2 regions of the Pseudundibacterium arcticum genome follow, and region 1 is predicted to be linked to the other one. Evidence: predicted binding sites of a transcription regulator. Region 1 holds the regulator's gene; the other holds the start of a gene.
What was found. Region 1 encodes LexA, which represses DNA repair genes until DNA is damaged. Its sites were predicted from a motif close to ACTGTATNNNNATACAGT; they were not measured.
Positions count from the first base shown of each region.

Region 1 (3,617 bases):
TCGGGTCAGTTTCAGGAAGATGGTGTTACTTTCGCCGGCGCTGAAATCGTGCTGGAGTTTATCGAAGACGAGCATCCCAGCACCGCCTTGCTGCCTACCGGAAATGTTGTGGATCAGTTGGATGTACCCGGCATCGGGCGCATCGAGGCGACATTGCTGACGGCCGGCAACCCGACGGTGTTTATCGAAGCAGCCGCCATCGGCCTGAGCGGAGTGGAAATGCCCGTGCAAGTCAATGCCGATCCGGAATTACTGGCACGCTGTGAGGCGATCCGTTCGTACGCGGCGGTCATCATGGTCTGGCGCCGGATGTGGCAAGCGCCACGCGCGAGCGCCCGGCGACACCAAAACTGGCGTGGCTGGCACCGCCTGCCACGTATTTGAGCAGCGCCGGCGAAACGGTGGCGGCAGAACGAATCGATGTGCTGGCGCGGATTTTGTCCATGGGCAAGCTGCACCACGCGTTTACCGGCACCGGGTCAATTGCGTTGGCGGTGGCGGCGGCCTTGCCGGGATCGATCGCCGCGCGCGTCCTTGCCGCAGCGTCGGGTGCGCGGGGTGCGCTGCATGCTCAGGCGAGCGGTGACACGCCAGCAGCGCCAGCGCAACTGAGGATCGGCCACGTGTCAGGACGCCTGATGATCGGTGCCAGCGTGCGGCACGGCAAGGCCGGATGGCGCATGGAAAAGGCGATCCTGTCGCGCAGCGCCCGCGTCATCATGTCCGGCTGGGTGCATTGTCCATGATCGTGGGCAGCCGCCTGCTCAAACCAAGGGTCGAACGCATGATCGCGTTCGGCAGCCGTCAAGTTTGGCCGCAATGACTATCGTAGAGGTCGGATCAAGCCCAGCTGCGCAATAGCCCGACCGCCAGACCCTCGAGTGCAAAATCATCGCGCCCGGCTTCCACCCGGATGATCTGAAAATCGGGATTTTCCGGGTGCAGTTCGATCACGCCGCCGGTTTTTTTATAACGCTTGACCGTGACATCGTCACCCAGGCGGGCCACGATGATCTGGCCGTTTCGGGCAGTGTCGACCTTTTTGACTGCCAGCAAGTCGCCATCGAGTATGCCGACGTCGCGCATCGACAGCCCGCGTACTTTCAGCAGGTAATCGGGTTTCGCTGAGAACAGGGCAGGATCCACGTTATAGCTTGCCTCGATATGCTCTTGCGCCAGGATAGGGGAGCCGGCGGCGACCCGTCCGACCAGTGGCAGGCACAGTTGCATCAGCGCCGGATGCGGCAACGCCATTTGCGTACCGAAACGCGGCGCGCCTGCGCCCGATTGCCCGCCATCCATGTCGCGCAACCGGATGCCGCGCGAGGTGCCCGGCGCGATCTCGATCGCGCCCTTGCGCGCCAGCGCCTGCAGATGCTCCTCCGCCGCATTGACTGAGCGAAAGCCGAGTTCGGTCGCGATCTCGGCGCGGGTAGGGGGGAAGCCAGTGTTGTTGATGGCATCCCGGATCAGGTTGAGGATTTGTTCCTGGCGGGCGGTGAGCTTGAGCATGGTGATTGGCGCTGCGCGGGCAGCGTATGCTGTGGATATTGACAGGCTGTATTTTTGTACAGTATTAATTCGAATGCAAGGGTAATTTGATTGCCTGGTCCGATTTTTTGGCGATAGTGCGCCTGTCGGCCGAGGATAAGGACTTGAAAGCGTTGAGTTTTCTGCGGTTTTGAGTTACTATTTTCGGCTTTCCTCTTCCCACACTCGTCTTGACGCCGAGGTGGGCGATTTTTCAATCCGTCCAAAAGGAGATTACATGCGTCATTATGAAATCGTATTTATCGTGCACCCGGATCAAAGCGAGCAAGTGCCTGCAATGATCGAGCGCTACAAGACCAACGTCACGGCCCGTGGCGGCAAGATCCACCGCGTTGAAGACTGGGGCCGTCGTCAGATGGCTTACATGATTCAAAAGCTCGCCAAAGCGCACTATGTCTGCATGAACATCGAATGCGACAGCGAGACCTTGACTGAAATCGAAACTGCATTCAAATTCAATGATGCGGTGCTGCGTCACCTGACCGTCAAGATGAAGAAGGCAGAAACTGCTCCGTCGCCGATGATGAAGTCGGTTCAGCGCGAAGATGCAGCCAAGCACCGTACCGAGACACCTGCACCTGCAGCTGCGCCTGCTGCTGCAGCGGCCTGATTGCGCTAGTTGCGGAATATTCGCGTCATTCAGGGAGCGTGAGCTAGTTTAGTGAGTCAATTCCAGAGTCAGCTTCAACTGGTTGCCAGCATTGCCGAGCGCGAGATGTTGCGCTACACGCCGGCAGGCATTCCGATTGTGTCAGCGCGTTTGCTGCACAGTTCGCAACAGACGGAGGCAGGCATCGAGCGCCTGGTCGAATTTGAAATTGCTGCGCTTGCCGCAGGCGAAATTTCAGGCCGGTTCAATCGATTGGAGTTGGGCAGTGCACTATGCTTCACAGGATTCCTGGCACGCAAGAGCCGCAACAGCAAGAGTCTGGTGTTTCACATCATTGATTTTTAGCGCTAAGACTGACAATAGTCGCAGCGCACTTAATATATACAGGAGCCACAAATGGCATTCGGTAAAAAGTTCGATAAGAGCAAACTCAAAGAAAAACGCAAGCAGCAGAATCCGCTGTTCAAACGCAAAAAATTCTGCCGCTTCACCGCAGCGCACGTTGAACGGGTCGACTACAAGGACGTCGACACGCTCAAGGATTTTGTCCAGGAAAACGGCAAAATCATGCCAGCACGCCTGACCGGCACCAAGGCGATCTATCAGCGTCAGGTTGACACTGCGATCAAGCGCGCACGTTATCTCGCGTTGTTGCCATACACCGATCTGCACACAGCGTAATTGGCCGCTAACGCACATTCGTTAAGCCAATTTCCAAGATCCCGGAGAAAAATATGCAAATTATTCTATTAGAAAAAGTCGTTAATCTCGGCAACCTCGGCGAAGTCGTACGCGTCAAGGACGGTTATGCCCGTAACTTCCTGATTCCTCAGCGTCTGGCCCGTCGTGCCACGACCAGCGCAGTTGCCGAATTCGAAGCAAAGCGCGTTGAACTGGAAAAAGCAGCTGCCGAAAAATTGGCTGCTAGCCAGGCGCAGGGCGAGAAACTGGCCGGTCTGACCGTCCAGATCTCGCAAAAATCGGGCGTCGATGGCCGTCTGTTCGGTTCCGTCACTAATTTTGACATCGCTGAAGCGCTGAGCAAACAAGGTTTCGCGGTCGAGAAATCGCAGATCCGCATGCCGCAAGGCGCACTCAAGATTGCTGGCGACCACGCCGTGGCCGTCGCATTGCATACCGATGTGGTCGTAGACATCACGGTGGCTGTTATCGGCGATCACGCTTAAGCGATCATTTGTAACAAGTTACTTTGCACCATAAAAAAGCCGGGTTTGCCCGGCTTTTTTATTGCCGATTTACCGGGAATTGTCAGTTCTAGCAGGTATAATTCGCGCCATGAAAGTCGCCGTCGATCCCCAATTAGAGTCCCTTCGCGTACCACCACACTCGATCGAGGCTGAGCAATCCGTACTGGGCGGATTACTGCTCGACAACGCTGCGTGGGATCGCATTGCGGATTTCCTCCGCAACGAGGATTTCTATCGCTATGATCACC
Region 1 is NZ_JBHRTP010000101.1:548-4,164, forward strand. Features, by position in the region: partial or broken gene prpF (2-methylaconitate cis-trans isomerase PrpF) at 1-746, shown strand, start outside; gene lexA (transcriptional repressor LexA) at 841-1,512, opposite strand; gene rpsF (30S ribosomal protein S6) at 1,769-2,161, shown strand; gene priB (primosomal replication protein N) at 2,267-2,506, shown strand; gene rpsR (30S ribosomal protein S18) at 2,558-2,842, shown strand; gene rplI (50S ribosomal protein L9) at 2,896-3,348, shown strand; gene ACFOFO_RS24545 (replicative DNA helicase) at 3,458-3,617, shown strand, end outside.

Region 2 (3,617 bases), on a different contig from region 1:
CCATGCACCTTGCGCGGTCGGCGCGGCGCCGATCTGCGCAGTGAATCCCAGCGCATCGATGCTGCGACGTACACGGCGGCACAGCGCCAGCCGGCCGCCAAATGCGCTCAAGCTGGCCGTCACATCCAGCAAGATCGACGCTTCTTCGACCTGCGCCACTTCCGGCGTGTACTGCAACAGCGTCATCGCCACGCTGTCGAAAGCGGCTTGCTCTGTTGCCGGATCGCGCTCGTGCAGTATCACGTCGGGCGCCATCGCCGTCACGCCGCCGCGCCGCATGCCGACGCGCACACCGGAGCGGGCCGCCTCCCGCGTCATCACCAGCACCTGCTCACGGTCGACGACCGCATGCGGCCCGGGATCACACCAGAGCGGCCGAAAGGTTTCGAGCGGTAATAACGGCAGATACACGCCGATCCAGAGTTGCATCGCGGAGTAAACCTGGTAAGCCTGGTAAGGCTGAAGTGGAAAAAGACGCCGGCATCTCGTCCAGACGTACATAAAACGATTGATCGCACTGCGGGCCACGGCGCTTGACGATGTCGATCGTGATGCCGGCTCGGGCCGGGCGCAGGCCCAGCCGCAGCGGTGCAGGGGAGGAGTCCTGCGCGCCGGCGAGCGGCCGGATCATCCAGAACAGGGTGTCCGATCCTTGCGCCGCCAGATGCAGGCGACGCAGGGATTCGGAACGGACATGCGACTGCCACAGCAGCAGGGCGCCGCAACTGCCATTGCGCAAGATCTGCTCGGCGCTCCACAATGCATCGGCACTGCGTTGGGTCCTGATCCACAGCAGCTGTTCGACCGCCAATCCCCAGCCCGACCAGGCGGCGATCTGGGGCGAGTGGGGTGGTTGCACCAGGGCGATGCGGCGTGTGCGCGCAAGCCGGGCCAAGGCCGGCCGCAGCAGCTGTATTTCACCAATGCCTGATTGCTGCACCAGCAATTCGATCAAGGCAGAACGCGGCCAGCCGCGGTTCGGCAATTCCTGATCGAGCTCACTGTAACCGGAGGCCATCACCGCCCCCTGGTAAGAACCCATCTGGTTCGCGCGCCACAGTGCGTGTGGAAACTGGGCCACAAGCTGATGAGTGCTTGACGCTATACTTGCCGAGGGCGCGGGCATGTCACATTCCTGTTCGCTTGCTACGAAGTCGTTGCAAAGCTACTGCAAAAAACATTGTTGATTCGCTATTCATTGATTTTATACTGTATAAATATACAGTAATTTATGCGCCTCCGTTAGTCAAGTTCGTCATAGAACCGACGCGCCCTTATATCCATTAGCCTCAATAAACCGACCCTTTTTCTTTCATGCAAGCCCGCATTACCTCGGTCGGACTGGTGATCCAGCCTGATCCCAGCGATCTCTTTGTCTATCCGGACCATATCGATCGCGCCAGCCTCGATGCGCTGCCGCCGCGGCCGGGGATCTACATCTTTCGGGATCAGCACGACACCCCGTTGTACATCGGCAAAAGCGTCAACATCCGCAGCCGCGTGCTGTCGCATCTGAATTACGGATTGTGCCGGCCAAATCCGGCTAGTGATGCCGCGCTCGGCGGTGCAACAATCTGGCGTGATTAACACAACGCCTCAATGAGGCGCCGATCAAACTGTGCGCAATATTTTGAACACGCAGCGCGTGCCGCGGTTGCCGCAGCGTGGACCATCATTTCGGCATTGGCAGGTCGGCACATGGAAACAACGATCGCAGGGGGGATTGGCTCCACCGGTAATTCGACGAATTCGCCACTTTCCAGATAGCTTGTCACGAACAGGCTGGGGATTGCGGCAATACCGTACCCATCTTTCACCAGTTGAACAATCGCTGCCACCGAAGGTGAGCACGTGATCCGTGTTTTCGTCGTTGGTATTCCGGCCTGGTTGGCGAGGTTTGCCACAATTTCCTCCAGCACCCGCTGCGGTACGGTGCCGCGTGCAAATGTCAATATTGGTAGCTGGAGAACGCGCTTAATCAAATCATTTTTACGCCGCGACAATAAATCCTTTCTTGCGATCCATCGGACCGGATAAATCGCCAGTGCATCCGATACGATTTCGCTGCTGCTGATGCCCTCCACGCGAATGACGAGATCCAATTCTCTGGCAAGCAGACGTTTCTCCAGAACGCTGCTCATGTCGACGGTTAGATCGATTTCAAGCTCGGGATAGTCGGCATTGAGCTGTTTTACGTAGTGCGCGAGCCAGCTATGCACCACCGATTCGATCACACCTAGTCGCAGGCGTCCCCGAATTACACTCTCTTTGCGCGCGGCGGCCTGCATGCTCCGGGTCGCGTCAACGACCGACTTGGCGTAACTCAACAGGTACTCTCCTGCGGCGGTCAGTCGGAACTCTTTGGATGCACGGTCGATAAGCTCGGTCTGTAGCTCCTCTTCCAGGCTTTTGACGCGCAACGATATCGCTGCCGGGGTCGCGTGTACCGCGCGCGCCGTTGCGCGGAAGCTTCGCAATTGGGCAAGTATCACAAAAGTTTCAACAAAGCGCGTGTTCACGGTGGTCTCGGATGATTTTTGAGTTAAGTAAAACTATACATCAGTGTGCAAAAAAACTAGTTTGTGTCAATTCTTGATCGTGCCTATTCTGTACCTATTCTTATCGCATTCTCTTTCCTCACACCTCGCGAGAACAGTTCATGACACCCTTTGAATTTCGAAGCAAAGTCCGAAACGGCCAATTTCGAGAGCCCACGGCTGGCCATTGCGGTGATTTTGCGCAGGCCAATCTGGTCATTGTTGCGAAGGCCTACGCGGATGACTTTTTTCGCTTCTGTTTCCTAAATCCCAAGTCCTGTCCGGTGCTGGCGGTTGGTGAGCCGGGCCAATGGGACATGGCGGCTATCGGCACTGATATCGACATCCGCACCGATGTCCCCGGCTATTACGTCTATCGCGATGGCAGGATGGTCGAGGAACGAACTTCGCTGCAAGAAATATGGCAGCCCGATTTCGTCGTCTTTGCCATCGGCTGTTCCTTCTCGTTCAAGCAGATGCTGATACAGGCCGGTATCCGGTTGCGACATATCGAGCAACAAAAGAATGTCGCCATGTATCGCACCAATATCAAAAACAAAACGGCGGGACCGTTTGGCGGCGACATGGTGGTGTCCATGCGGCCGATGACGGCGGCATATGCCATCAAGGCGATTCAGATTACCAGTCGATTCCCCGCAATACATGGGGCTCCGGTTCACATCGGCAATCCGGCAGAAATTGGAATAGGCGATATCGACCGGCCTGATTTTGGCGATGCCGTGTCGATCCTTCCAAACGAACTGCCAGTATTTTGGGCTTGCGGCGTGACACCGCAGGAGGCGATACGCACTGCCTGTCTGCCGATTGCGATCACGCACAAGCCTGGCTATATGCTGGTTACTGATATTCCCAATTCAACATTGGCTGTGTTTTAGCCCATGTGATCAGATCTTGCTGCAATTTTTTGGGCAAGACAATTGCAAAAAAGACCACGATTTGATAGATGGTCAGAATGAAAAGTAGGACTTACGCAAACAAGAAAAATATCGTCTATCCGTTCGTCCTGAGTAGGTGCGCAGCACCGTATCGAAGGCTCGCCGAAGTCTGTGTATGCTTCGA
Region 2 is NZ_JBHRTP010000089.1:9,029-12,645, forward strand. Features, by position in the region: gene ACFOFO_RS22920 (Y-family DNA polymerase) at 1-429, opposite strand, end outside; gene imuA (translesion DNA synthesis-associated protein ImuA) at 362-1,081, opposite strand; gene ACFOFO_RS22930 (GIY-YIG nuclease family protein) at 1,315-1,587, shown strand; gene ACFOFO_RS22935 (LysR family transcriptional regulator) at 1,584-2,519, opposite strand; gene ACFOFO_RS22940 (putative hydro-lyase) at 2,660-3,433, shown strand.
Region 2: the regulator LexA is predicted to act here: its motif matches at 1,209-1,226, upstream of imuA (translesion DNA synthesis-associated protein ImuA).